Funiculus sociatus GB2-C1: one gene and its partner. The protein of the gene in region 2 interacts with the protein of the main gene of each other region in a pairwise test. Links are inferred from orthologs where the notes say so. Each region holds a gene or a part of one and is shown on either strand. Other genes may lie near its edges.

Evidence for each region.
Region 1: the proteins of NDI42_RS07455 (region 2) and ftsZ interact in binary tests that used the Escherichia coli proteins (3 or more experiments, as listed by UniProt). The link is inferred for Funiculus sociatus GB2-C1 from one-to-one orthologs.

Annotation. Positions count from the first base shown.
Region 1 is NZ_JAMPKJ010000004.1:73,867-86,422, forward strand. The notes cover bases 1-2,909. They hold ftsZ (cell division protein FtsZ), read right to left. Parts: upstream 2,140-2,909; coding sequence 862-2,139; downstream 1-861. Other genes in these bases: thiD (bifunctional hydroxymethylpyrimidine kinase/phosphomethylpyrimidine kinase), read right to left, coding at 1-578; NDI42_RS03500 (cell division protein FtsQ/DivIB), read right to left, coding at 2,374-2,909. Also shown: more of NDI42_RS03500, read right to left, coding at 2,910-3,237; NDI42_RS03505 (P-loop NTPase fold protein), read left to right, coding at 3,999-5,348; glyS (glycine--tRNA ligase subunit beta), read left to right, coding at 5,596-7,773; murD (UDP-N-acetylmuramoyl-L-alanine--D-glutamate ligase), read left to right, coding at 7,944-9,293; NDI42_RS03520 (PhnE/PtxC family ABC transporter permease), read right to left, coding at 9,302-11,182; NDI42_RS03525 (phosphonate ABC transporter ATP-binding protein), read right to left, coding at 11,247-12,002; NDI42_RS03530 (GNAT family N-acetyltransferase), read right to left, coding at 12,011-12,466; NDI42_RS03535 (putative selenate ABC transporter substrate-binding protein), read right to left, coding at 12,472-12,556. UniProt on the Escherichia coli protein: Essential cell division protein that forms a contractile ring structure (Z ring) at the future cell division site. The regulation of the ring assembly controls the timing and the location of cell division.
Region 2 is NZ_JAMPKJ010000010.1:71,977-89,628, reverse strand. What follows is about bases 7,134-9,990. They hold NDI42_RS07455 (rod shape-determining protein), read left to right. Parts: upstream 7,134-7,986; coding sequence 7,987-8,994; downstream 8,995-9,990. Other genes in these bases: mreC (rod shape-determining protein MreC), read left to right, coding at 9,169-9,903; NDI42_RS07460 (single-stranded DNA-binding protein), read right to left, coding at 7,325-7,687; NDI42_RS07465 (SIMPL domain-containing protein), read left to right, coding at 7,134-7,251. Outside these bases: sds (solanesyl diphosphate synthase), read right to left, coding at 1-628; NDI42_RS07485 (hypothetical protein), read left to right, coding at 1,227-1,355; murI (glutamate racemase), read right to left, coding at 1,419-2,282; NDI42_RS07475 (N-acetylmuramoyl-L-alanine amidase), read right to left, coding at 2,334-4,253; NDI42_RS07470 (cation:proton antiporter domain-containing protein), read right to left, coding at 4,773-6,179; more of NDI42_RS07465, read left to right, coding at 6,517-7,133; rod shape-determining protein MreD, read left to right, coding at 9,995-10,540; NDI42_RS07440 (HAD family hydrolase), read right to left, coding at 10,570-11,379; bifunctional diaminohydroxyphosphoribosylaminopyrimidine deaminase/5-amino-6-(5-phosphoribosylamino)uracil reductase RibD, read left to right, coding at 11,600-12,733; NDI42_RS07430 (hypothetical protein), read left to right, coding at 12,803-13,414; NDI42_RS07425 (hypothetical protein), read right to left, coding at 13,488-13,721; rbp (RNA-binding regulator), read left to right, coding at 14,560-14,877; NDI42_RS07415 (hypothetical protein), read right to left, coding at 14,980-15,279; NDI42_RS07405 (HAD family hydrolase), read right to left, coding at 15,529-16,230; NDI42_RS07400 (class I SAM-dependent methyltransferase), read right to left, coding at 16,227-17,117; NDI42_RS07395 (RtcB family protein), read left to right, coding at 17,359-17,652. UniProt on the Escherichia coli protein: Forms membrane-associated dynamic filaments that are essential for cell shape determination. Acts by regulating cell wall synthesis and cell elongation, and thus cell shape.

The DNA of each region.
Region 1 (12,556 bases), on a different replicon or contig from region 2:
TCAACGCCGCGTAAATTTCCCTGCATTCCTCCTCCCTTGACCAATACAGCCTTTGCTCCCAGCTGATGGATGCGTTGGGCAGCAGCCCGCATATCATCTAGAGTATGAAGCTGTAAACCGCTCAATAGTTGAGCTTCGTAGCGGTTCGGTGTCACAATCGTTGCCTTGGGGATCAAGACATTCTGTAAAGTTGCCACAGCCTCATCGTTAATCAACACAGCGCCCGTGCGCGATACCATTACCGGATCTACCACTAAATTATTAAGTTTCATAACTTCCACCTGCTGCGCCACAGCCGCGATAATTTCCGCTGTGAGCAACATTCCCGTTTTCACTGCTTGCACGCCGATATCCGTCACCACCGCCTCAATCTGAGCGACAACCGCATCTACAGGTAGAGCATCAACCCGCGTCACCAAGACCGTATTCTGAGCCGTCACGCAAGTTATAGCACTGGTGCCATGAACGCAGTGAAAGGCAAACGTTCGTAAATCAGCTTGAATACCCGCACCGCCGCCACTATCGGAACCAGCGATGGTAAGAGCAACAGGAACGCTTGATTTGTCTGTAACACTCATATTAGAAATTGGTAATTGGTAAAAAGGTAATTGGGGGAATCAAGTACATCGTAAGTAGTATTCATTACCTGTTACCTATTACTTGTTACCTCATATTGCGATTAAATTGACCCGATTCCGCCTTAAAAATATAGATTGTACAAATAGCTAAACCTACAGCGCTCTTGGCAGTGTCCAAGAATGTCGCATCCTGCTAATAAATTTCCCACCAATTATTAAAAATTAAAAATTAAAGATTAAAAATTTTTGATTTTTAATGCTTTATTTTTAATTTTTAATTCTTCTAACGTTGTGGTGGACGGCGTCTGCGGAGAAAGTCTGGAATATCCAATCCAGAGCCAGCTTCTGGCCTAGGCTCATAAGTAGGCGTGGGTGGAGGAACTGGTGTTGGTGCCACTGGGCGCTGCGGTTGTCTGGGAGTGCGCGTTTCTCTCGCTGCTGGTGTGGACTGAACTTCTCCACTAAATCCCGTAGCAATAACGGTAATTCTCACCTCGCCTTGCAGCCTGTCATCAATCACAGCTCCAAAGATGATGTTAGCGTTGGGATCGACAACCTCATAGATTGTTTCCGCTGCGGCGTTCACCTCGTGTAGCGTCAAGTCGCTGCCGCCTGTAATGTTAAATACTACACCTCTAGCTCCTTCAATCGAGGACTCTAGCAAGGGGGAAGAAATTGCGGCAACTGCGGCTTCTCTGGCTCTTGATTTCCCAGAGCCAACACCGATTCCCATCATCGCCGATCCCGCATCTGCCATCACTGCGCGCACATCGGCAAAGTCAACATTTACCAGGCCGGGGATAGTAATAATATCAGATATCCCCTGCACACCCTGGCGCAGAATGTCATCTGCCATTAGGAAGGCTTCTTGTACTGGCGTTTGTTCTTGAATTACCGACAACAACTTATTGTTGGGGATCACGATTAGGGTGTCCACCCGACTTTGCAAAGCGGCAATGCCTTCATCTGCCTGAGAAGTGCGGCGGCGTCCCTCGAAGGTGAAAGGACGAGTGACAACACCCACCGTCAATGCTCCCATTTCTTTAGCCACTTCCGCGACAACGGGGGCAGCGCCAGTACCCGTACCGCCGCCCATACCAGCGGTGATGAACACCAAATCGGTGTTTTCTAGGGCATGAGCGATTTCGTCCCGCGATTCTTCTGCTGCCTTTTGCCCGATGGCAGGATTGCCGCCAGCACCCAAACCTCGTGTCAATTTTTGTCCCATTTGCAAGCGTCTGGGGGCTAACGAGTGCGATAGTGACTGGGCATCTGTATTGATTGACCAAAACTCAACGCCACTTACATCACTGGCGATCATGCGATTAACCGCATTGCCTCCACCCCCACCAACACCAATCACTTTAATTTTGGCGACGCTACCTGGCACGATGTTGTCACTCCTGGTTTCTTCCTTGGGTGTCTTGCTGGCATCGTGTTGACCTAAATGTAACCCAGCGTTGTTAAACGGGTTGGCGTTGTCCACGGAGAGTGGACGAAGAGCGTTTCCTGTGGTATGTGAGCTTTGATTGTCAAGCCCTGGTTTACTATTGAGCGTCATTGCAAATAGGAAGGGTCAATAAACAGCTTTTTCAGTTTAGGGAAGCGATATGAGTCAACTATAGGGTAAGTTGACCCTTAAAACCAACGAGTGTCATAGGTGCATTGACGTTCCTAAAGAGGTCTGGCGGCAACTGTCTGAAGGATGATGCTGTTCTTAAAATGCAGTATAAAGAATTAATTAATTTCGGGGGACGACTTCTGGCTTAAGCATGAGTTAGTTGCACCTATGATTTTAAGGGTTGTTGGTTGTCACGGGGGCGGTGACTTTTTTCATTTGAATGGCTGGAGAATCTGGGTTTTTCAGGTCGATATAGGCAATTTGGCTAGTGGAAAGATGGGCTGGCAAATCGCGCATTCGATCGAGGACAGCCAGCTGATAGGCAAATCGGGAACTATAAGAACCAAAATGTACCATTCCTTGCTCAGTACGAAGAATTAAATTGGCTGGTTGTTGCCAATTTATCTCAAAAACCTTGACTGGGGAGCGGCTTACTGCATGGTAAAGTGCTGACCAATAGGGGCGATATTCATCTCTATAGCCAATGATTTTTAAGGTGGGTAAGGGAATAGTTGGCTTTAGTCCGGCGTAGCTTTCTAAGGGCATCCAGACACCATCTTCGTCCAACAAACCAGCTGATAAGGGCTGGGGCGGTGATCCCGCACGAGGTGTTGTTTTGGTTGGGGAAGAAGTGCGGGCTAAAAGAGCGATCGCTACCGGATGTCTCTCTTTAACTTGTACAGTCAAACTGGGGGGAAACAGTTGCCGGGTAACGGTGGCTTGTTCTATGGCTGGCTGCAATTCCAACTTTTCGGCAATAATTTCCGGTTGCAGGCGCAGCAAATACTGCGGGTAGGAAAGCGACAGTAGCGACTGAATCGCTTGTTTTGAGAGAATTTTATTGCCTTCAATCTCAATTTGATCTGGTTTTAGGATCACCCAGGCTGGTAAAGTCGTTACCCAAACTAAACCGCCAGCCAATCCAGCGATGAATAGACTTCGCCAAACCGCCTGAAAAGATTTCATCCGTCGTTGGCGACGTAACTTTTGCCGTCTTTGGGTCAATTCTGTCTGAGATACTGATGCGATGCTTGTCATCCTAACTTCTCAATCGGAGTTTTTGGTGCGCCAGACGTACTGCACTCAACAAAAAAAAGTTCTGTTTGGGGAGTTATCAAGCTTGATAACCCTACGTAACTTTAACCGAGATATCGGGAGTCGATCCCATTCCCACCTGAGAGGGAAATATCGCGGCAAAAGTATCTGACCGTTGGCAAAAAATAACGATCACAAAACCCATGTAATCCCAGCTTACATCTAGGTGATGTGAAATCTTTTTCGCTTTTCAACACGGGTCGTCAGGAAGTGTAGCGGAATATTACAACGTCTAGATATTAACGTGTCAGAGCCATCATGGAATCACTTTAGGAAGATTATCAAGAAAATTTTCGATTGATCCCCAGACAAAATCCTTTTTTCTTCTTTTGCTTGCGGCACCAGAGGGGAACTAGGAACTGGGGTAGGTATGGAAATTCACCCGATTGTCCTCTCACACCAGCCTCTTGCGGATGCCCAAAGAGTGAGTAGCAAAAAAAGACAAACTGTGTCTTTCCGGCTGGAGGATAAAAGCGATCGCGTTTAAACTTCGCCCCGCCATTCCTATCTCTAATAAGTAATCCGCTCTCATAGAAAGGGCATATATCATACATTTTATACGCAAAAAGAATACCAAAACGAATACATTTATGTGCAGGGGGGTGCTACCCTCCAACCCATAGAGGGGAAATTTAAGGGAAGCTATCCGGTAGAAGTAGAAGGGAGGTACCCAGAGGGATGCCCTTAACATAACTGAGGTCTAAATGAAACTGGACTTAATTAGATTTTATAAAGCCTGTAACCCAGCCAAGACCCTAATCTTCTCGAAGCCGGAGGATCGTTCGTACTATATCGATTTTTCCTCTGTACGGGGTGGAAAAATCATTGAGGCAATTGGGCGAACTATTACCCGAATTTCGCCCGACGATCCTACCAGTCAGATGTTTACAGGGCATATCGGCTGTGGGAAATCTACAGAACTGTTTCGCCTGAAAGCCGACTTGGAGGCACAGAAATTTCATGTAGTTTATTTCGAGTCTGGTCAAGAACTAGACATGGCGGATGTAGATATCAGCGATATTTTACTGGCGATCGCGCGTCAAGTCAGCGAAAGCCTCGAAGAAATTCAGATTCGGCTAAAACCCAGTTACTTTGCCAATCTGTTCACTGAAATTAAAGATATCCTGCAAACTCCCATCGACGTTTCAGCTGAAGCCGAGTTATCCATCGGTATTGGCAGAATTACCGCCAAAACCAAAGACAGTCCCAAACTCCGGGATCAATTACGCCAGTATCTGGAACCTCGAACCGAAGGCTTTTTGAAAGCTATCAACGAAGAATTGCTAAAACGGGCGAACGAGGAACTGAAGCGACGTGGTAAAAAAGGGTTGGTGGTGATTATCGATAACCTGGATCGCCTGGATAATACTCGCCCCTTAGCAGGTTCGCAGAAACTTTTGCCAGAGTACCTGTTTATCGACCGAGGCGGACAGTTACGCCGCCTGAATTGCCATGTAGTTTACACAATACCCCTGGCATTGATTTTCTCAAACGATTACGAAACCCTGAAAAATCGTTTGGGGGGTGGGGTTGCTCCCAAAGTATTGCCAATGGTACCAGTGCGAAACCGAGATGGTAGTGACTGCGAACCGGGAATGACTTTGCTGCGAAAAATGGTGATGGCGCGTGCTTTTCCAGAGGTAGCGCCAGAGCAGCATCATTTGCTAATAACAGAGATTTTCGATTCTCCGGAAACCCTTGCCCGATTGTGTCGCGTCAGCGGCGGTCATGTGCGAAACCTCTTGGGATTACTCTACAGTTGTCTTCAGCAGGAAGATCCGCCATTTTCGCGCAGCTGTTTAGAGAACGTGATTAAAGAGTATCGCGATGACTTGGTGCTGGCCATTGATGAAGAGGAGTGGGATTTGTTGTTTCAAGTGGTGCAATTGCAAACTCTTAAGGGTGAGAAAGAATACCAGAGTCTGCTTAGAAGTATGTTTGTCTTTGAATATCGCGACGAGCAGGGGCGCTGGTTTGGGCTGAATCCGGCTTTGACAGAAACGCCCAAATTCATGTCTTTCGCGGCTATGAATGAGTTACAGTTCCAAAAATAAAAAGGCAAAAAAAGAATTTCTTCTCTCCTTCCAGTCTCCGGCGGGGAATGCCTAATGTGTTAAGCGAAGCTAACACATTAGGCGTCAGTTTTTTTTGGCTGCAAGAGGGGAGGCGTAGCCATGCTGCATCCGTTCTTAGTCGGAGGCTGGAAGAATACGAGGATAACAGTATCTGGATTCGGAGCGCGGTAAACTGTTTAAACTGGCTTGTAACCCAGAAGCCCCTGATAGTTAAAGAGATACCGCTATGAGTACGTTTTTATTGGAAGTTGGTACAGAAGAATTACCTGCAAATTTTGTGGATGCAGCGATCGCGCAGTGGCGATCGCGCATTCCTACAAGTCTTACTGAAAATAGCCTCACTAGCGAGAAAATTGAAGTTTACGCCACCCCCCGGCGTTTAGCCGTGCTAATTGAAGGTTTGCCGACTCAGCAACCGGATCGGGAAGAAGAAGTTAAAGGGCCACCAGCACAGGCGGCGTTTAAAGATGGCAAACCTACCAAGGCCGCAGAAGGGTTCGCTCGTAAGCTGGGGGTGGAACTCGATCAGTTGGAAATTCGCCCCACCGATAAAGGGGATTTTGTCTTTGTTCGCCAAACCATCCCCGGACGACCAACGGTTGAAATTCTCACACAGCTGGTTTGGCAATGGATTTTCGGATTAGAAGGGAAGCGGTTTATGCGCTGGGGAGATGGGGATCTGAAGTTTCCCCGTCCGATTGGCTGGTTGGTGGCTTTGTGGGATGACCAGGTGCTGCCAATTGAGATTGTAAATGGTTCCGAGACGATTAAGAGCGATCGCACAACCCGCGCTCATCGCGTCTTGCACCCCGAACTCGTGACAATTTCCCAAGCTTCAGATTATGTCAATGGTCTACGTTCTGCCTTTGTGGAAGTTGACCCCCAGGCGCGGAAAACCAAAATTCAAGAACAAGTACAGGCTGCTGCTAAAAAGCTCAATGGCTACTCTGAAATATACCCAGATTTGCTCCAAGAAGTCACTAATTTAGCTGAATTGCCTACAGCAGTTATTGGTAACTTTGACCCGGAATTCTTGAGTTTACCGCCAGAAGTAATTACTACTGTCATGGTGACTCATCAGCGTTATTTTCCAGTATTTAAAGATGAGAACAAAACCGAGTTAATCCCCTATTTTATCACAATCTCTAATGGTGATCCAGCCAAATCAGACATTATTGCTGAAGGCAATGGTCGAGTGATTCGCGCCCGTTTAGCTGATGGTCAGTATTTCTACAAAACTGATTTATCTCAGCCTTTAGAAAGTTATTTGCCCAAACTGGAAAAAGTCACTTTTCAAGAAGATTTGGGTTCGGTACGGGAAAAGGTGGAACGGCTGGGAAAAATTGCTAGCAGTATTAGCGAACAACTGCAATTATCAGCGGATGAGCGGCAGAATATCCAACGCGCCGCCTTACTTTGTAAAGCTGACCTTGTGACTCAGATGGTGGGAGAATTTCCAGAATTGCAAGGTGTAATGGGTCAAAAATATGCTTTGGCTAGTGGCGAATCAGAAGCGGTAGCAGCAGCAATTTTTGAGCATTATTTGCCACGAGGAGCCGGGGATAAACTTCCTCAAAATCTAACAAGTCAAGTTGTGGGGCTGGCAGACAGATTGGATACTTTAGTGAGTATCTTTGGGCTGGGAATGTTACCAACAGGTTCTTCAGATCCGTTTGCTCTGCGTCGGGCGGCAAATGCTGTTCTTAACATTACTTGGGCGGCAGATTTAGCTAACATTACTTGGGCGGCAGATTTAGCTATTAATTTGCATCAATTGCTGCAAGGAGCTGTGGCAGATTTTGTGGTGAAACATCCGAAAAATCAAGGTGAGAAGTTGTTACGTAATTTGCAGGAATTCTTCTTACAGCGCATCCGTAACTTGCTACAAGATGAGCGAAATATTGACTATGACTTGGTGAATGCGGTACTGGGAGAAAACGATCCGGAGTATACAGAACGGGCGTTAAAGGATTTATTGGATGTACGCGATCGCGCTTTATTTCTCCAAAGTATCCGCAATAATGGCAAGCTAGATGAAATCTACGAAACTGTCAACCGTTCTACTCGTCTGGCTTCCCAAGGCGATTTAGATAAAGTTGAGTTGTCACCATCGGCTGTGGTGCGTCCAGAATTATTTCAAAAATCATCGGAGCAAGCTTTCTACGATGCAATTGTGCAGCTAGTTCCCGAAACTAAAGCATCTCAAGAGCAGCGAAATTATCAGCAGCTAGTAGATGCTTTAAGTAAGATAGCTCCTACTGTTAGCACTTTCTTTGATGGTGCTGAAAGTGTTTTGGTGATGGATGCGGATTTGGAAATCCGCAAGAATCGTTTAAATTTGTTGGGGTTACTGCGGAATCATGCGCGGGTTTTGGCAGATTTTGGCGCAATTGTGAAGAGTTAGTAGAGGAGAAAAGAACCGCCTTGGCGTAGCCTGCGTTTTGCGCTTAGAGGCTAAGAGCGCGAAGTTAAGAAAAAGAAGGAAGTTATTAGAGTGAAAGAGGTTTTTAAATACCGTTATTGCGGTATGATGAGGGGTTGCGAAACTAGGGAATTTGTACGGCCAAGTTAGCTATGCCCATCGCTCATATTATCGGTTTGGGAAAGTCGGGAATTGCTGCTGCACGATTGTTAAAACGGGAAGGTTACTCGGTGACGGTAAGCGATCGCAATACCGCCGAAAGCCTGCACGAACAGCAACAACAGCTTGAGGATGAGGGAATTACTGTTAAGCTTGGCTATTCCCTGGAACTGGTTGGTACATTACCCCAGCTGATTGTCGTCAGTCCTGGCGTACCTTGGGATGCACCTTTATTAGTCCAGGCTAGAGAGTTGGGGATCGAGACAATTGGAGAAATGGAACTGGCGTGGCGATATCTCCAGTCTTGTCCTTGGGTGGGAATTACTGGTACTAATGGCAAAACTACGACAACGGCTTTGATTGCGGCGATTTTTCAAGCCGCTGGTTTTCATGCTCCGGCTTGCGGTAACATCGGCTATGCTGCCTGCGAACTAGCGTTATCCGAAACTCCTCCCGACTGGGTAATTGCTGAAGTTAGCAGTTATCAAATTGAGTCTTCTAATTCTATTGCTCCTAGAATTGGCGTTTGGACAACTTTTACACCAGATCACCTCAGCCGCCATAAAACTTTAGAGAATTACTACGACATTAAAGCGCGTCTGTTGCGTCAGGCGCGCCAGCAAGTAATCAACGGTGACGATGCTTATTTGCGAAAGAATGCACCCGATAGCTTTCCCAATGCTTGCTGGACGAGTGTAAAAGGCAAAGCTAAACTAATTGGCGATCGCGATGGGGGAGTTTACATCGAGGATGGTTGGGTGGTGGCTGGTGACGAACAAATTGTGATGACATCAGCTTTAAGAATGGTGGGAGAACACAATCTGCAAAATCTGTTGATGGCGGTAGCAGCAGCAAGATTGGCGGGAATTGAGAAAGAGGCGATTGCGATCGCGATCGCTAATTTCCCCGGTGTTTCTCATCGTCTAGAACACATTCGCACTCTGGCGGGAGTTGACTTTATCAACGACAGCAAAGCTACCAACTACGATGCTGCACAAGTCGGGTTAGCTTCTGTCAACTATCCCGCCATCCTGATTGCTGGTGGTGAACCCAAAGCTGGAGATGATACCAGTTGGATAGAGACAATTCAAGCTAAAGCCGCCGCTGTGTTACTGATTGGTAGCGCCGCAGATACGTTTGCAAAAGCGTTGGCTAGAGTTGACTATTCCAGCTACGAAATTGTAGAAACTATGGAGAGGGCTGTAGTCAGAGGTGCGGAATTAGCCGAGCAGCATGGTGCTAAAGTTGTTTTACTTTCTCCTGCTTGTGCTAGTTTCGACCAATATCAAAACTTTGAGGAAAGAGGCGACCATTTCCGACAACTTTGTCAGCAGCTAGCTTAGTTAGGTTCTTACCTTAAAGACCGTCGCACTGAGGCGCTGATTAAATCTACCGAAAAAGTGAGGACGAGAAAGACAATTAAAGTGGTGAAAAGACCTTTGTAGTCAAAGCTACTCAGTTGTTCCGCCAGCAAACGCCCTAATCCCCCAGCGCCTACTAACCCGACAATGACGGTAGAACGGATGCAGACTTCCCAACGGTAGAGGATGTAGGCAACAAATCGGGGCAGGGTGCGGGGTAAGATGCCATAGAGGAAGACTTGGGAATCAGTAGCGCCCAATGCTTTAAGCGAGGTTATTGGACGCTGTTCTAAATTTTCTACCACTTCCGCCATTAGACGACCTAGTATACCCAGGTTGTGCAGGGAAAGCGCGATCGCTCCGGGCAAAATCCCCGGAAATAATACAAATAGAAAGATTAATGCCCAAATGGGTTCGGGGACAGCACGAGCAACTAACAGCAGGAACCGGGTAACAAACAGCACAACATTTCCCCGGAGATCCCCCCTAGCCCCCCTTTTTAAGGGGGGTTTTAGATTCTCTACCGCCCCCCTTAAAAAGGAGGTTTTTAGATTTTCTCCCGCCCCCCTTATCAAGGGGGGTTGGGGGGATCTTTTTTCCCCAACTCCTCCCGACAACAGATTTTTTTCTCCCGCCCCCCTTATCAAGGGGGGTTGGGGGGATCTTTTTTCCCCAACTCCCCCCGACAACAGGAAATTATTTGCTGCTGGGAAGGAAAGCAAAATTCCTCCTAATCCAGCCCCAGCCATTGCCAGAATAGACATAGCCAGCGTTTTAGCAGAAAGCTCGAATAGCTGACTCAGCTGGCTGAAATCGGGTGGAAAAGCATCCTGAAACACTCCTGCCAAAAGTTGAAAGGTTCGCGGCGAATAAAGTTTAGAATAATCAGCTTGGACGTACCAGAAGGAGAATATTAGTAAAACCACAGTACCCAGAAATGACACCTTTACCACTGGGTCATTTTGGTAGAGAGGCTTTTTGCGCCCAGAAAGATTTAAGACGTTCAAATCTAGGCGAGAAGGCGCACCCAAGCGGCGACGCAGCATCGCACTCCAGAAATCGGTAGCACCAGTTAATAAAATTAAGGCAATTAAAAACGTCCACATCTGTTCGTAGCGCAGAGACTGGAGGCTGAGAAAAATTTGATACCCCAATCCACCAGCACCGATAATTCCCAGTACGGCGGCGGAACGAATCGAACACTCGAACCTGTAGAAAGCGTAGGAAAGCAAATTTAGAAAAGCTTGGGGAATCAGGCTATAAATGAAAGCATTCAGAGGTGGAACGCCGCTATTGAGGAGTGCCATTAGTGGCTGACGGGGCGTTTCGTCTAAAATTTCTGAGAATACTTTGGCAGTTATAGCACCAAAAGGAATAGCGATCGCCAGCACCGCCACCAGGGGATCTAGTCCAAAAATATTCACGAAAAACAATCCCCAAATTAACTCGTGAATTGCTCTTGGAATCGCCAAAACTCCTCTTACCACCAGCCAAGGCGATTGAGTTATTAGCTTCCTTTTTTGAGTTTTGAGTACCGATTCCCACCAAACTTCAGAAGAAAGAATACCAGCCGCCAAACCGATCAGTACGCTGAAGAAGGTGCCGCAAACCGCGTAAGCTAGTGTTTTAAAAGTGGCATCTAAAGTAAGCTGGAGAAATTCCCGGCTGAAGTCGGGATGGATAGCAGCAACCAGAAAGCGCCAAACCAGGTTCCAGCCTCCTTCGTTAATTAAATCCGCTTCAAATACGCCAGCTGAGTGCAACGACCAAACGAAGGATGCCAAAAACAGCAATCCCCAGAAAGTACGCCAGTTAAAAATGGAAGGGCGCTTGGGGAGGCTAGTTGGTTTGCTTTTGCTTGTCTGGGACACGGTTAAGATTTTGAACCGCAGAGGCGCTGAGAACGCAGAGGAATTTTTACGAATGGATATAGCATTAGTTGTTGGTTTTGTACAATTCCTCAATCATTGCGTCGGACAGTGCTGCTGCTTGTGTATCAAATAAAATACGTCCCTGTCGCAAACCGATAATTCGCTGGTAATGACTCCGGGCAAATTCTATCGCGTGGACACTGGTAACTAAAGTTTTCCCCGTTTCTACACTCAACTGGCGCAATAAGTCCATAATCTCGCGGCTGCGTTCGGGGTCGAGGCTGGAAATTGGTTCGTCGGCAAGAATAGCGGTAGGATTTTGCACGAGGACGCGCGCGATCGCTACCCGTTGCTGTTGACCGCCAGAAAGTTGATCTGTGCGTTCATAAAGCTTTTCCGGAATCCCGACTTGCGCCAAAGCTTTTGCTGCTGTCTCGACTTCCATTGGATAAATCAGCGAAGCCGCAGCTTTTAGAAACGACCAGCGCCCTAGATGTCCAGCATTGACGTTGTGAATTACCCGCAGATTCTCTACTAGATGAAATTGCTGGTAAATCGTACCAATTTGTCGCTGGACTTGGCGCAGCAACTTCGGGCGAAGCTGGGCGAGGTTGCGACCAAGTACCCTTACTTCCCCGTCGCTGGGTAGTAGCGTGCCGTTCAGCAAGCTAATCAGGGTACTTTTCCCCGCGCCGCTGGAACCAACCAGGGCGACGCGATCGCCTGCCCAAATCTGCAAGTTAATATCAGCGAGAGATTCAAAGCGTCCAAATTGCTTAGAAACGTTTTTCAGTTCAAATACTGGCGCAGATGAGTTCATTTCTCTGCTTAGTTTGCTATCCATTTAGTCATGAGATAGCGATCGTGATCTTTAAAACCAACCTTCCGATATAAGTTTTGTGCTGCTGTATTTTTCTGCTCGACTTCTAAATGGAGTGCTTGAATTCCCAGAGAAGGGCAAACAGTTTCTATAAACTGAATTACGCTCATGCCTACCCCTTGCCCGCGATAACTTTCTCGGATATAGAGTTCATCAATAAATCCATCACGCCCTCGAAATTCCAAACTGTAGCCAAAGGTAAGGACAACGTAGCCAATCGCTTCGTCGCCATGCTGGATCAGCCACACTCGTCCTAGAGAATCATCATGCAAAATATTCGCCAGCGCTGTGCGAACAATGGATTTATCAAATTTTAGGTGTTCAAACTCGTAGAACTCTCGTATAAACTGTAGGAGAGTTTCAGTATCCGATTTTTCTGCAATTTTAAAGTTTGTTTCTGTCATTTACATCACTTTATTTTGCCAATCTTCCGACCAATATCCTCAATTTGAGCATAGTTGGAATTTTGGGTTGGAATAAATTTAGTTGCTTGT
Region 2 (17,652 bases):
CCAACCCAAGGTGACGCCCATAGCAATACAAATTATCCGCCACTTCCGGCGACACATCGCTCAAGCAACCAGCAGCCTTGGCACTGTTGGCAATTAACGAGGCTGTTTTATAGTAACTTTTCTCCAGATAAGCCTCAATCGACAAACTCGTGTCAAACCGATTCAGCCCTTGCTGAATTTCTCCTTCTGCCATATCCATAATCACTTCTGAGAGTAGCTTGACCACTTCCAGGTTATCTAGATTTGCCAAGTACCAAGAAGATTGGGCAAATAAGAAATCCCCCGCTAACACAGCTATGCGGTTGCCAAACCGACTGTGAACCGTAGCCACACCCCGTCGTATTTCCGATTCATCTACTACGTCGTCATGTACCAGGCTTGCGGTGTGAATCATCTCTGTAATTTCTGCTAACCTTCGGTGACGTGGCGTGATGTCTTGATCTAGCATCGTAGCCCGTGATATCAGTAGGACAATTGCGGGTCTGACGCGCTTTCCTCCCGCCCCGAATAGATGTTCTGCCGCCGCATAGAGGATGGGATGACGCGCACCAACCAATTTTTTCAAGTTCTCCGTGAGAACACGTAGGTCAGCTTCAACAGGGGCAAAGAGGGTAGTGACTGAGGTCATGGATTAGCCATTCAGGCGTTAGTTACGAAATTTTACATTCTTGTCATTTATTTTAAGCTAATGATCCCGTACAGGGAAGGTTTTATTGGTTAGAAGATGCTGACCAAGGCTTTTTCTGAAATTGTATCGATTTGTAAAGTATATAAAAAAAACGGCTTTAACCACTGAGGATATTGTGTTACTCTAGTATGTAAGGATTTGAATAACTTCATAGACTTACTGAGTAGAAAAATTACAGGTCACGCTTTTGGTGTGTCTGTGATGAGTAGTTATGACGGTTTTTGGTAGGCAGTAGCATTTCTGGCTTCCTGCATAATCTCACAGTGCATTAGCGCTGGGGATAACAGCCGTCAGAAAAATGAAAGACTTGCGAGTAGCTTTCTTTATAGGGAGCTTTGCTAGGTGAAGTACAGTTGAAAATCTTAGATTTTCAACTGTACTTCTAGGGACTGGCATTAATCGATTAAAAATTTTAGGGGTCGGAAACGAATACCCAAAATTTTCATAGGCAGCAATAAGCTCAACCATAGCGTGAGCCAAGTTTGCTATTCAAAAGTTTGTTATAAAAATTCACCATCCTTTAGTTGTTAGTGACGTTATGACGTATAATGATATGCCTTTGATTATTCCCGTTCTAGCTACTGGTTATTTGTTAACAGTGTATCTGCTGTTGATTTTGGCGCAGCGGACTGTTAAGGGTGCAGGAAGAACGAAATCTGCGCCCTAGCGATCGCACTTACGGACAACAAGCTTGTTGTTAGCAGCCTAAATTCGACTGCTAACAGCAAGCTTAGGGTAATTGTCGGTGTAGCATTGCTGGTAAATAAACTTTTTCAACCTCTGGAGTGCAGCCGAGCCACTGTACGGACAGTTTGGCAAACTGTTCGGGACAGCCGCTAACCGCAAATCGAGTTGCCAAAGGAGGGCGAACATTTCTCAATCCCAATAAATCAAGCTCTTGTGAAGCAGCGGAAACTACGTGAACTGCTGGATCGCAAAGGTTAACCGACCTGGGCAGAATTGTCCTAAGAATCGGTGCCAAGTGAGGATAGTGGGTGCAACCGTAAACCAGCGTGTCGATCCGATATTGTAGCAAAGGTGCTAGGTACTCCCGCGCTACCTCCAAAGTATAGGGGTCATAAATGCGGTTTTGCTCAATGAGCGGCACAAACTCTGGGCAACCGACTTGCCAGACACAGACAGTAGCATCAACTTCTAAAATAGCGCGGCGATAGGCATTACTGGCAGCCGTGGCTGGGGTAGCAATCACACCAATCCGTTTACCCAGGCCAACAGCAGCACGCGCTCCAGGCAAGATGACCCCTAAGATTGGTAGGTCGAACTCAGACCGCACTGCCTCCAGCGCCAGAGCGGAACTGGTGTTGCAAGCCATAATCGCCATTTTGACACCCTGATCTACCATCCAGATCAGAATTTCGCGCACAAACTGCAAAATTTCAGCTTGAGAGCGGGTACCGTAGGGCAGTCGAGCCGTATCGCCAAAATAAAGAATCGACTCATTAGGCAGATGTCGGTAGAGTTCTCTCAATACAGTCAGACCACCGACACCGCTATCAAAAACGCCTATTCTGCTTCTTTGTAATATTTCATTGCTTTTTTGTCCATTTATGTGTCCTTCTTGTTTGTTGTTCATTTTCAATCGATCACTCCCCACTCACCACGAACCAAGGCTCTTAACCGAGGCTTAAAGATTTTGTTGAATGTACTGTAGAATACCGCGAGCGATCGCTTGTGCCATCTGACTCTGGTAATCAGGTGAGCCAAGTTTCGCCGCCTCTTGTCGGTTACTAACAAAACCAACTTCTACTAACACAGATGGCATAGAACTCTTTCTAAGTACATAAAATCTCGCCTGCCTCACCCCTCTATCTTTAGCATCGGTAGCCTGCAAAATGCTGTTGTGAATGCTTCGAGCTAAACGTCCGCCGCTAGAGTAATAGTAAGTCTCTACCCCTTGCACATCTGGACGACCACCAATTGAATTGGCGTGGATACTGACAAACAAATCGGCGTTTGCCCGTTCAGCCATTGTCACACGCGGTTGCAGGTCTACGAAATAGTCATCCTTTCGCGTCATCACCACCTGAACACCCTGCCGCTCTAGCAAAGCCTCCACCTGCCGTGCGATCGGCAAAATGACATCCACCTCCCTGAGCCCACCAACGCCGATAGCTCCGGGATCTTTGCCTCCGTGTCCGGCGTCTACCACCACCACCAATCGTCCGTTACGAGGGCGGGGGGAAAACTCTGGGGGATTATTAGTTTCCGGTGCCGGGACAGGAATTGTATCAGGACGGGGAAGCACCGAACTAAAGCGACCACGTTGCAGCTGTAGTGCTAATAGCTGGTCAGTCAGCTGATTGAGTTCCCCAATTTGCACCCCATCTCCCGGTTGCACCAGAACTACTACAGTACGAGGGTCTTGCTGTACAAGACGCACCCGCCGCACCATAGTCCTAGCATCTAGAGTTGGCCCTTTGACTCTTTCAGCCAGAGTCGCAGAAGGAATAGTAATTCGGTAGGCCCCAGCTGAGCCATCCCATTTACCAGTAAATTTTACAGACCGATCTGCTCTGATGAATAACTGAGTTCCGGAGAGTTCAACCGACTGAATCGTTGCCACCTCACCGTCGCGGCGCGTTGTTGGCGTTGTTGGCACCGTTCGAGTTGGGGGATTGAAAGGAGAAGGCTGATTGCCAGCCAAAGTCGGGCTTTCAATGCTTCCAGCAGTAGTTCCCTGCGGTAATAGGACAATACCGCCAAAACCGCTGACGCTTGCCTGCCAGTCGGGACTTTCCTTGGTCACGTTCATCGTCACGCGGACGACTGAAGGTGAAGTATCCACCTGAGATAAGAGAATGCGACTGACACCATAGCGATTCACCCGCGACTCTGGCGATGAGAGACTACGGGATATGGTAGCGCCTTGGATGTCAAAGGTAATATTGCGGCGATCGCTACTCCGCTTTACCTTAATAATTGAAGGGCGATCGCCATTCGTCCGCAGGAAAAACCCATCATTCGTCACCTGTATATCTTCAATTTGAGCAACCGACCCAGCTGGGCTGGCGGCTGCTTGACTGCTTAAAGATCGATTGAATCCAGACGACGGCGACAAATTTCCCAAAGTTGGCTTACTGGGAGAAGTTGGCCGTATCGAGGAGAACGAAGAATTTACCAGAGTTGGTCTAGCAGAAGAATTTGGTAATTGTGAAACTCGTTGAGGTTTTGGTAATTGTACCGACCACTGACTGGGGGAAGCTCCCTGAAAGACTACTTGCTCCGGATCAAGCGTGTAACCAGGGTCTAATTCAATTACCAGGCGAGTAACATTACCCTCAAACTGTCCCACCCGCAAACTGCGTAACGCCCCCGCCAACTGCTGAGTTACCGTTGGGCGTCCGAAAGTTGTACCAGGCAAATCGATTACCAGACGTGAAGGATTAGCCAAAAGCTGCGCTTTCGGCTGCACTCCATCGTCAGTCCTAAAATCCAGCCGGTTTTGATTAGTATCAAAACGCCACGAAACCAGTTTTGCCGCAAAAGCGGGAGATGTAACCAGAAAAAGGCTCAAACAACTGGGTAATAGCCAGTAAAGTCTCACTATCGTTTCTCCAAAAGAAAGGTAAAGACCGAGTTAAAGCGGTCTGTACGCTCTAGTCCTATTTCGGGTGCGATCAAGTCGCATCCGGGGCATGGCGTAGCCAAGTTAATGATTTTAGACTGGGTTGAACGATACCACGACTGCGGCAGCAATGCAGAACATTAAGCAGGAATGGCTGATTTTACTTGCCATCTTTGGAGATGCCCTATCGAACTGGATTCATGTATCGTAAATTTTTACCCCTGGTGTTTGGCAATTAAGTGTCCTTATGCTGCCCATCGCTACATCGGTTACTCAAAATTCTCTCTAGCGAGAAAACTTTTGAATTCATTGAGTCACGCCCCAAGGACGTTGAGACAATGACTTAAGTTTCTCTAAAAGCCTTTATTTGTTAGTTGTTCGTTATCTGTGGGTAGCAGTTACAGGAAATTGGGAATTGGGAATTGGGAATTGGGAATTAAGAATTGGGAATTGAGAAAAAGTCTTACCTAGTCCCCAGCCCCCAGTCCCCGCCCCCAGTTAATCACTCTCCTTAACCGGAACTGCGGGAGCCTCTTGAAACACAAACCTTAATAACGGGGGTGCTAAGAAGGTTGTCAAGATGACCATCATAATAATCGCGGCTTCTGTGGCTTCAGACAAAGCACCACTGGCGGAACCGACACCAGCAAAGACTAATCCTACTTCGCCTCTAGGAATCATTCCGACACCGATCGCTAATCGATTAATCTGGGGTTGACCAAATACTGCAAGACCAGTAACAACCTTTCCGACAATCGCCACTACGATAAGGAAAATGGCAATTATCAAACCCTCCCGGTTACTAGGAACAGCTGGGTTGAGTACGCCTAAATCTGTTTTGGCTCCTACCGTGACGAAGAAAATCGGCACAAACATATCGGCAATGGGACACACTTGCCTTTCCAACTCTTTACGCTTATCCGTTTCGTCTAAGACTAAGCCAGCCGCAAAAGCTCCGAGTATGGCTTCTAAATGGATGGCGGCGGCAAGATAAGCCATTATAAAGGCGAAGATGAATGCTGGTATGACCAAGCTACCGCGTGTCTTGAGTTTCTCGGCAATGATCACAAAAGATTTGTTGAAGACTTTGCCAAGCAGAATCGCACCGATCAAGAAAGCACTGGCGCTGATAATCAGATAGAAAACGTTACTTACGTCCACTTTGCCAGTTTTGGCAAGACTTGCCACCACTGCCAGGACGATGATACCGATCACGTCGTCTATGACGGCAGCGCCAAGAATAATCTGACCTTCTTTGGAATTAAGACGCCCTAGTTCTGATAGAACTTTGGAGGTAATACCAATACTGGTTGCAGTCAAAGCTGCACCCGCAAAAATCGCTGGCACCGCTGGAATGCCAAACAAGATCATCAGTCCCGCAGTGCCTGCGGCAAATGGCACTGCTACCCCGACTACTGCTACGAGTAACGCCTGGATACCAACATCCATCAGTTCCCTGAAATTCGATTCCAGTCCAATTTCAAATAGCAAAATGATCACGCCCAGTTCTGCCAGAACGGACACGACTTCGCTTTGGGTTTGAAACACGTCTACCGCTGCGTCGGGGCTTAACCCTCCAGTGGATTGGAGGAAAGACATAATTACAGAACTGGAACTGTCTGCGCCGCTTTCTGGAAATACCAGCAGATGCAGGGCGGAGACACCCACCACCACGCCTCCGACGAGTTCGCCTAAGACGGGTGGTAAGCCGATGTTGTTAGATAATTCTCCCCCGATTTTGCTGGCAAGGTAAATTACGACTAAACTCAGCAGTACCCCTGCTAGGACGAGTGGGGCGTTTTCTGCTTCTGGTGTTGCTGTTGCCAGCACAGGAATGGTTTTGTTCCAAAGTGGAAATGAGAATGGGGTGATAAAATTCACCCAGGCAGTTGAAACTATCTCCATTGGGTCTGCATAATTCATTCTTCTCACTGTACAAGCTTCTTTACAAATCCCTGCGTCGATTCGGCTATGGAATTGGAGTGAACTAGGCTACAAGATGATTGCTCTCAAGGGTGTGCGATCGCTCTTAGCGATTCTTCACTCAGCCTAATTAGTTGGATTTGAGCTTGGTTTTTATTATTGAGTATAAATACTTGTTTTACCGGCTAGTGCGATCGCCTTAAAAGTATCTTTAGTTCAGTTGCCAAAACTGTAACTGTTTACACTTTCTGGCTGCTGTAGTGGCACAGTGAGAACATTCAAACTGCATTACAAGCGGTTATGTCTGTGAGGAGAATCTATGAATTTAACCTTTGCGTCTAGTTTTTGGAAGCAGGCTGGGCTGATATCGTTAGTATTGAGTGTGCTTAGCTTGAGTATTGCTACAAGAGCTGTTGCCCAAGAAAAAATGCTGCGAACCCTGACTGTTAGTGGGCGAGGTGTCGAAAATATTCCCACAACTTTGACGCAGGTGCGGCTGGGGGTGGAAGTTCAGGGGAAAGTTGCGGCGGATGTGCAGCAGGAAGCTGCCCGACGCTCAGCTGCTGTGGTGGAGCTGCTAAAATCTCGCAATGTGGAGAAATTAGAAACTACTGGCATTAGCCTCAATCCGATTTACAGCTACGAGAACAATGTCCAGCGTCTAACTGGGTATAGTGCTACCAATATTGTCAGCTTTCGGATTGATACTCAAAAAGCCGGAACTCTTCTGGACGAGGCAGTTAAAGCAGGGGCAACCCGGATTGATGGTATAAGTTTTGTAGCTGATGATAGCGCGATCGCGTCTGCTCAAAAACAAGCTCTACGCGAAGCTACCCAAGATGCCCAAGCCCAAGCTGATGCTGTTTTGAGTTCCCTAAATCTCACTCGTAGGGAAATCGTCAACATTCAAGTCAATGGCGCTGTTGTACCGCCGCCACGGCCAATACCCATAGCTGATATGGCTATGCGGTCTGAGACTCTAGCAAAAACTACTCCGGTAATTGGCGGTGAGCAAGAGGTAGAGGCATCAGTTACCCTGCAAATTAGTTATTAATCTAGGGATAAAGCATTAAAAATTCAAAATTTAAAAGGGAAATTCTTCTTTTTAAATTTTGAATTTTTAATTTTTAGAACTCGCTATCGTTATAGCTGCCCGCACTAGCATCAGTGTCTTGCTTAGAACCCAATAGATCCAGGTGATCCACCTTAATGACGGGTGTAGAACGGGTAGCTCCTGAGTTGCGATCGCTCCAAGTATCAAACTTTAACGAGCCTTGCACTCCAATCAAGCTGCCCTTACGGACAAAGTTTTCAGCTACTTCCGCCGTTTTACCCCAAAGTTCTAAATTGAACCAATCCGGCTGGTCGTTATTGCGCGATCGTCTTCTTACTGCCAGCGTCAGCTTACACTTAATGCTCCCTGACTCGAAATACTTAACATCCGGATCTCCACCTACACGCCCTACCAGGGTTACAACATTTAGAGTCATAAGAATTTTTTAGTACATTTGTACTTACGTATGGTCAATTATACTTTAGCGAACTGAAATCTTAGTCTCAAATTAACTTTATCCTGATTTACTCTTGGACGATTAGAATCATGCTTGGAAATCAGTTTGAGGCAAATTTACATAAAGAATTCTTCTTCGTGACTAGACTCAGGATAGAAAACGTAATAGAATCCACCTCGGTTCCATTTCCGTTAAGATTCCGTCACACACAACAGCATTTCATTTTGGGGGCGTAGAAACGAGTGGGTCTTTTCAGTCGCTTTTCCTTATCCCGGGACATGGGTATCGACTTGGGTACTGCTAATACCCTGGTCTATGTATCCGGCAAAGGGATTGTTCTCCAAGAACCCTCTGTGGTTGCTATGGATATGGACACTAAAACCCCGCTGGCCGTGGGGGAAGATGCGAAAAAAATGTTGGGAAGAACTCCCGGCAATGTGGTGGCCTTGCGGCCCCTTCGCGATGGTGTCATTGCCGACTTCGACACTGCCGAGCTAATGCTTAAGCATTTTATCCGGCGGGTTCATGAAGGCAGAGCATTAGTCTCTCCTCGGATTGTAATCGGTATTCCTTCAGGTGTCACTGGCGTAGAACGCCGAGCCGTTATGGAGGCAGCATCTCAGGCTGGTGCCAGAGATGTTTACCTGATTGATGAGCCTGTTGCTGCGGCTATTGGCGCTGGACTACCAGTGGCAGAGCCTACGGGTAACATGATCATTGATATTGGTGGCGGCACAACTGAAGTTGCCGTGCTTTCTTTACAAGGAACGGTTTTAAGTGAGTCGGTGCGCGTGGCTGGTGATGAGCTTTCCGAAGCTATCATGCAGTACATGAAAAAAGTCCACAACCTGGTAATCGGGGAACGTACCTCTGAAGAAATCAAAATTCAGATTGGTTCTGCCTACCCCACCAGTTTTGATGAAGAGGCAATCATGGAGGTGAGGGGTTTACACCTGCTCTCTGGCTTGCCCCGAACTGTTACTATCAAGGGGCCGGAAATTCGCGAAAGTATGTCTGAACCGCTTTCAGTGATTGTGGATGCGGTGAAGCGAACCTTAGAACGAACTCCTCCGGAACTAGCAGCCGACATTATCGACAGAGGTATCATGCTGGCTGGTGGTGGTGCTTTGTTGAAGGGGCTTGATACGCTAATCAGCCACGAAACGGGAATTGTTACTCACGTAGCGGCAGATCCGCTGTCGTGCGTGGTGCTGGGGACAGGTAGAGTGTTAGAGAACTTCAAACAATTGGAGCGGGTCTTTAGTGGGCGATCGCGCAGTATGTAGCAATCAGCGGTCAGTGGTCAGTAGTCAGGCAAAAGTTGGAATGTTGAAACGTTGAAAAGTTGTCAGGCGACAACTTTCCAACCTTCAAACTTTCAAACGCCAATGAACGACGGACAACGAACAACGGACAACGAATAACAGACAACGAATAACAGACAAAAAGCTGATAGCTAAATGTATACACTGCGTCGCTGGTGGGTTCGGCACGGCATACAAGTTATGGTGGCGGGGGCAGCTATTGGGAGTGCCTGGTTCCTCCGGCAAACCCAAGGGGCAGCCATGTTTGAGGTTTACCAGTTGCTTACCCGCCCCTTTCAAACTGAAGCCCCGCCACAAGAGATTAGAGAGAATGCCCGCGTACAAGAATTGCAGGATCGCCTGACCGAACTGCAAAACCAAAATCAGAAGTTACAAGAGCTTCTAGGTTATGTACAACAAAGGAAACAGAAGGCGATAACGGCGCCAATAGTCGGGCGTACCCCGGACAATTGGTGGCAACAGGTCACTTTGGGACGTGGCACTGAAGATGGCATCCAAAAAGACTTTATTGTTATGGGTACAGGTGGCTTGATAGGTCGCGTCGTGGAAGCGACATCCCATACCAGCCGCGTCTTGCTGATTAGCGACCCTAGCAGTCGCGCGGGTGCGGTGGTTAGCCGCAGCCGCGTTATGGGTTATATTCGGGGCTACGGCTCTAATAGAGTGGTGATGCAGTTTTTTGACAAAGTGCCGGATGTCCGGCGGGGCGATGTTGTCGCAACATCCTCTGCCAGTAAACTGTTCCCTCCAGGCTTGCCACTGGGTCGCGTCGAGTCTGTAAATTTGGAAAAAACCCCGGCTCCTGAAGCAATTATTAAGGTGACAGCGCCGATTAGTTATTTGGAGTGGGTGGTAATATATCCCAAATAAATTTGTTTAGTTATTGGCTAATAGTTAATGGCTCTTGAACAATTAGCTAATCACAATTTATTAATAACTAATAATTAATAACTAATGACTAATGATTAAGGTTTCTAATTTGTCACCTTGGGCGCGTCAAATTGTCAACTGGGCAGTAACCGTTGGTTCTGTGGTGCTGTGCTTGCTAATCTTGCCGACTCGCCTACCTGGAATGGAGTTATTAGGAATTGCCCCCAATTGGTTGTTGATTTGGGTGGTGGCTTGGAGTGTGAAGCGAACAGCTGTTCAAGGTGCTGTAGCGGGTTTGGTGTTGGGACTGATCCAAGATGGAATGACCTCACCCGAACCCAGTCATGCTTTGAGTCTGGCCGTAGTAGGAATTTTAACGGCGCGGATTCAAAAGCAGCGGTATATTGAAGAAGATTTTATTTCTGTGGCGTTAATTGTGTTCGCGATGGCAGTTGTCGCGGAGACGGTGAGCGCAATTCAGTTCTCTATCGGGAGCGATCGCACTCTGGCAGCAATTTGGACTTATCACCAGCGCATCGCCCTCTCTAGTGCCATTCTCAGCAGTCTCTGGGCCCCAGTAGTGTACTATCCGTTGAATCGTTGGTGGCAGCAGATGAATTTGTTGCAGCAATCTTGAAAAGTTGCTAACTGCTAATTGTTTAACAATTAGCAGTTAGGCATTAGTCTAAGACTATTGACTTCTAACAGGTAATGTGCAACTGAAAGTAAGTCACTATGAATGCAAGTTGGCTGAAACTGCTGTAATCTTTGGCGAGAGCGAATGCCGCAAGTAAGAGCTATTGTGGGAATTGAGACTGCTTGTCCTGCCAAGATGTCGGCTTCGGTATCGCCTACCATCCAAGCTAATGAGCTTTCGCTGTTCGGCTGAGAGTGTTGGGCTATAGCTTTTTCTAAAAGTTGCGTTTTCACGTGGGCGTAGTTTACATAGGCAGCATCATCGTCTTCGGTTCCATAGATGCCACTAAACAGCCGCGCCAAACCGTAATTCTGCAAGATTTGGGTGACTTGGGATGAAGAGCGCAACGTCACTAATACCAGCTTAAAGCCCTGAGAATGTAGCAACGGCAGCGCCCAATTTACCCCAGGCTGCATCTTGTCTTTTTGTAACAGTGCTGGTTGATTCACAATGTTTACCACGCACTGCAAAAATATATCTATCTGCTCTCCAGCTAAGCCAGAGCGCATGGCAATTTCCACATCTGGGACGCGCTCTTGCTTCATTTGCCAGAACTGCTGTAATTTGAGCATTGTAATCGGCAGGATTTCATCCTGAGCTTGGTACAGCTCTTGAGTTTCACCTAACGCTAACTGATAAGTTGTGTAGTAGCGCCTAGAAACATCTACGATGGGGCCGTCAAAGTCACAAAACACCGTCAGTTCTGGGTAATACGGGGAAGTTGCTTGACGTTGGTAACACTGGGGTGGTTGCGAAACTGAGGGGGCTGTACCTTTCATAAGACGTTACAGATATCAACCTTTAGACACGTTTATTTACCTTAACAGGTGTAACATAAGTTTTTAGAGGATTTAGAAGAGAATTTATATTAGACATTTTTATAGAAATAACAAGCGATCGCTTGCGGCCTAGAAACAGCCTCCAGCATATCCCATCGCGATCTTATGCTGGCTTGCCCCTTAATTAATTAAACTCAGGTGTAGCCAGGACAGCAAACTCATGGATAAATTTCCCAAAGACGCCCAACAAGAGTCGCTTGTAACCCTCAATGATAGCGCCATGATGCAACGGTGCATAGAACTAGCCCTAAGCGCCAGAGGACGAACGGCTCCCAATCCCCTAGTAGGTTCTGTAATTGTCAAAGATGGACAGATTGTGGGCGAAGGGTTTCATCCGGGGGCAGGTCATCCCCACGCAGAAGTATTTGCGTTGAGGGAGGCGGGCGATCGCGCCAAAGGAGCCACAATTTATGTCAATCTGGAACCTTGCAATCACTACGGACGGACGCCTCCCTGTTCGGAAGCATTGGTTGCAGCGGGTGTGAGTAAGGTGGTGGTGGGTATGGTTGACCCCGATCCGCGCGTGTCAGGGGGAGGTATTGAGCGATTACGACAGGCGGGGATAGAAGTAGTTGTAGGAGTGGAGGAGGAAGCCTGCAAGCAGCTCAATGAGGCTTTTATCCATCGCATTCTTTACCGCCGTCCGTTTGGCATTTTGAAATACGCGATGACTCTGGACGGCAAGATTGCCACTACTACGGGACACAGCGCTTGGATTACAGGCATTGATGCTCGGAATGAGGTGCATCGTACTCTTCGGGGGTCTTGCGATGCTGTGATTGTGGGCGGTAATACTGTCCGTCGGGATAATCCCCACTTAACCAGCCATCAAACTGAGACTCGCAATCCTTTAAGGGTAGTGATGAGTCAATCTCTGGATTTACCCGCAGAGGCTCATGTGTGGGAGACAGGGGTGGCTCCTACTTTAGTCTTAACAGAGCAAGGAGCTAATCCGGATTTCCAACAGCTGCTGCTGAAAAAGGGTGTAACCGTGGTGGAGCTAACTGGGCTGACACCGACAAAGGCAATGGCATATTTATATGAGCAGGGATTACTTTCGGTGCTGTGGGAATGTGGTGGCACTTTAGCAGCACGAGCGATCGCAGAAGGAGCAGTGCAAAAAATTTTCGCTTTCATTGCTCCCAAAATTGTCGGTGGTAAGACGGCTCCCTCTCCGGTGGGGGATTTGGGGTTGGCAACTATGACCGAGGCTCTGACCTTAGAGCGCGTCCGTTGGCGCACAGTTGGCTCAGATTGCTTGGTGGAAGGTTATTTACCGTTAGTCAGTGGCTAGTGGCTAATAGCTAATAGCTTATTGTCAATTGCCATTAGCTATTAGCTAGGAACCATTAGCTATAGAAATATGCTCGAAGTTATTTTTGGCAGCCTGTTGGTTGGAAGTTTGGGAATGGATGCGGTGATGCTGAGCGGATGGATGCGCTGGCAGCAGGTGATTACACGTCAGCAAGATGAGGAGGAGGAAGAAACTTTGACTCGTTATGAATCTAAACAAGACTCCGCACCAGCAGAGTTGCTATCTTCTAACGGCGGTTCTGTGGGAGCATCCAAAGAACCGCGTATGATGGGCTGGGAATTTAAAATTGTGCGCGCCTCGTCTGATTTGTTTCGCAATTCAGCTATTTTTCAAAAGCTGTGTGAAGAAGAGGCGCAATCTGGCTGGATTTTGTTAGAAAAACTTGACGATCGGCGGGTGCGGTTTAAGCGAGCGATCGCTATGCGGGACATTATTCCATCGGAATCGCTTTCTTATGACCCTTACCGTAGCCATTATGGGACTAGGTTAAGGCGGCGTACTGGGGTTTATGCGATCGCAGCTGTTATTGCTATGTCTTTACCCGCTTATTTGGGCTATGTTTTGGTGTCGCGGACACTTGATAATTCCTCTCGGACTATCTCACCGCCAGATTCTCCCCCGGAGAAACTGTCTTTCCCAACGCGCCCTCCGGCTCCATAAAAGCATTCGAGACGCGATGTTCATCGCGTCTCTTTTTCTAATGCCGAAGAATTCTTTTTTCCATCAGAGCCTTCTAGTGGGTTTCTTGCCATACAGACTGACGCTCTTGAGCCAGATCCCGAATCAAGGATAGCTTAGAGTGCAGATAGTCGCTCATTATGTTGGCTTCATCGGAATTGAGCGATCGCTGTTGTTTTATCTGCTTGAGTAGCCACTGTACCAAGTTGGCATCGTCTAATTTCAACAGCATATTGGCCTGAGTGGTCTCAATTACAGTCCAAAGCTGACGTAGCATTGTGGGAGTCATACAGTCTCCTTTTCGCGGATACTTGTGCTTGGTGGTGGAATCGGTGGTAACTGGTTTTATTTGTACGGTGGGAGGAGGTGGTTACGGTTCGCCGCCTCTACTTAATTATTCCTTTAGTTTTCCACGATAACTTATCTGGTAATAGCAAAAATGCGATCGCACAAGTTGAAACAATAGTTACAAAATACTTAACAAAGTGAATAATAACTTGACAAAGATGGAGGGTAGGGGGTTTCGCTTTCTCAGTTTTCTCGCCGTTTCATTATCCCCTCTACCCCAGGCAAAGGAACTTTGGCTGTAAAAATCTGTAATAACTGTCGCTTAAATATGATTTCTGACCATACTCGATATTATTATACCAATAAATATATAACGCTACAAATCAGGCTAGCAAAAGGTTTCATCTGTTTTAAATCAGTTTTTGGTATTAGGGGGTTGTAAGCCAACTGCCCCATTCTCTTTCTTGTTGAGGCTTATAACTAACCTCGGCTTTATCCCTTTCGGAGCCAGTTGTGACACGTGATCGCCCAACTCCCAACACGAACGGGTATATGGATTTGCCACACTTAAAATCCTGAAATCGTCTACTGACGAGGATTTACCAATCTTGAATAGTATCAGGCGATCGCTTTGTTCTACTTCATCATCCCAACTGTTGCGTTTTGTAACGTTTTTCTAGCTCTCCCCCCTATAGCTCCATACCGTGCTAGTATCGTAAGTGAGAATAAGTTCGGTAGCAGCGTTTGTTTTTAGAATTGACAGGCATTTTCCTTTTAGTTTTGACAGGCTTGTCTCCGAAATCTAAATCTCTACAAAGCTTTGATTTTGGAGAAACTCTATGTCAATTTATGTAGGCAATCTTTCCTACGAAGTCACACAAGAAGACCTCAGTGGTGTTTTTGCAGAATACGGTAGTGTCAAGCGGGTTCAGCTACCTACTGACCGCGAAACAGGTCGCATGCGCGGCTTTGCTTTTGTGGAAATGAGTACAGATGCTGAAGAAACCGCAGCCATTGAAGCGCTTGATGGCGCTGAATGGATGGGCCGCGATCTGAAAGTTAACAAAGCCAAGCCCCGCGAAGACCGAGGTTCATCCTTTGGTGGTGGTGGTGGCGGCGGTGGTCGGAGAAACAGCAATTTCTCTAACCGCTACTAAGCTTTAAGACTAAACTCTTTTAGCCATATATAGATAGCCCCACTCCACTGTCAAAGTGGAGTGGGGCTATCTCTGTATAGGTTATGCCAATCTAAGAAACGATTACATCCCAGCCCAAGGGATAACACTGTCCGTCACTTTGTCACTGGCGATGGCTGGGCGAACATTCTCATACACATCAGGATACTTTGCTTGTAGCTGTTCTTCTCTGAGATTGGCATTAAGCACAGTACCATCCTGTGTGCTAACTGAGTATAGCAAACCGTTAGAATCTGAAGTGATGGTAATGGTGCGATCGCGCATAACCAGGCGAGTTATAGCGGTATGCTCTTGGGCGCGGGTTGCAGTAGCGAACAGGCTGAACCCTATTAGCAGGAGAGTAGCGACTGACACTTGAGCCATAATGTATCCTCTAATAACATTGGCTCAATGTTAGCGCTTATTACTTCGGACACAGTAGTAGCCTTATCAACTACTCTGCTGATGTACATTCGCAAATTACGACATTTAATTTGCGAATGTACAGAAAAATGGAGAATAGCGGATTTGAACCGCTGACCTCTGCGGTGCGATCGCAGCACTCTACCAACTGAGCTAATTCCCCTAATCTAAACTTAATTTTTTTGCCTTAGCTATTCTAACACTTTACTTTTAACCTGCGGTTGCCTGCGGTGTCGTGCGGGAAAATATTTGCTGCACCCGCTCCACTTCTAAGTCGGTAAAATAATCTACAGCCCAGTTAGTCCAACGCTGGAGCATATGAAACGGGTAAGTATGGGCTACCCCCACCACTTGTACACCAGCCGATCTCGCCGCTTGAATTCCGGCTGGGGTATCTTCAATTGCCAGACAATTAGAAGCTTTGAGGTTGAGGCGTTCTATCGCCAAGAGATACCCATCAGGTTCTGGCTTACTGGTGGTGATGTCGTCAGCAGCAATAATAACCGAAAAATGCTCAAGTAACCCGGTGCGATTTAACACCAATTCTACTTCAGTGCGGAGGGCATCGCTGACAATAGCTAGTTTCACCTCATGCAACCGCAGCTTTTGAATAAAGTCCTCTAACCCAGGATAAATTGGCAGTTCTTCCAACTTATCCAAAGCCTGCTGGTAGGCTTGAGCCTTGCGGTTCACCAATTGGGTTAAATAGCCGTCTCTGACTTCTCTGCCGCGATTTGTGAGAATCTTTTGTAGACAGGCGCGATCGCTTCTGCCTAAACAAAATTGTCGATACTCCCCCGGTTTTGAGCGCAGATTTTCCGAAATTAGAATTTCATCAATCAGATCCCGGTGAATTGCCTCATCCTTAATAATTACACCGTTAAAATCAAACAGAACTGCCTTCAAAGTCATGCCAATGTGCCATAAGCCGGGATACCCAAGCCCGCCAAATCTTCATTATCAGCTATGTCAGCGATCGCTGTACGCCGGGAATTCTGGACTGGGATAGGTTTAACACCTTTAGTTAATTGGTGTATCGCCCACACGTCCTGAGTTTGCACAGCTTCAAATCCTGCCGATCCCATCCAAGCATCGACGCTATCGGCGGCGTAAGCTCTAATATAAGGCTCCTCAAAAATTTCGCTCAACCAATCAACTTGGCGAATAGTTTTCTGATTCCCATCGAGTATTAAAACCTCTCCTCCAGCCCTCAGCAAGCGAAAACTTTCCCGCAGAATGGCACGCGATATCTCTGGTGGTGTCTCGTGAAACAACAGAGAAGCTGTTACCAAGTCAAAAGACGCATCGGGAAACCCCGTAGCCTCCGCACTGCCGTGCAAAAATTGAATATTAGCCTCAGCGTTTCTGGCTTTGTATTCAGACATTACCAGCATATAAGGCGATAAGTCTAAACCAATAACTTCCGCTTCCGGGAAAGCCTTTTTTAACATCAGAGTTGTGGAACCTGTACCGCAACCTAAATCCAGTATCCGTCGCGGTTGCCCACAAATTGCATCAACCAAGCTTTGACGTATCCAGGCTTCGTTAGGCGGCAAAACATACTGGGTAACGGGATCGTAGGAAACTGCCGCACCAGGGGTAAGATAACCGCCCTCTATGCCGTGGAAGTTTTGACTACTGTAGTAAGAAGGATATTCTAAATTGGGATTGCGGAAGCGATCGCTCTCCTTTTGCCAATCAACGCTTTCATAAAAACGCCGTAACCCTTTCTCATCAATGAACATCCGAATCACAGGTGCTAAGAAGCGCTCATAGATTGAGTTCTTGCCAACCGCCATAGGATTTCATCCGGGTAATGTGAATACCAGAGGAGCATACCTCCTCTTTACGAATCTTAATGTAACTTATACCTCAGAACCTCTGCCTGCGGGTTGTCTCTAGGGATGACAAAATTGTAATTTATATGTAGCATAAAAGTAATATACAACTTTTGCCGCAGCTATCCCATCTGAGTCTGCTTTATTGACGGGAAGTAACCTTGCGGCAATACGGATCTTTGTTTATAGTTGGCACACGTTTATGCCCTACGAAAAGTTAGAAATTTCGACTCCAAAGCCAGTGCTATCTTGGGCAAATCATGCCCTTGGTTCTGATGAAACCAAGATGGCAAGGAATGTCGCATCCCTACCATTTGTCTTTAAGCACGTAGCGCTAATGCCAGATGTTCACCTTGGCAAAGGTGCCTTGGTGGGTTCTGTAGTGGCTACTAAAGAAGCAATTATGCCCGCTGCTGTGGGCGTGGATATTGGTTGCGGGATGATGGCAATTAAAACGCCATTCACCGGCGCGCAATTGGAGGGCAAGCTAAAGCAA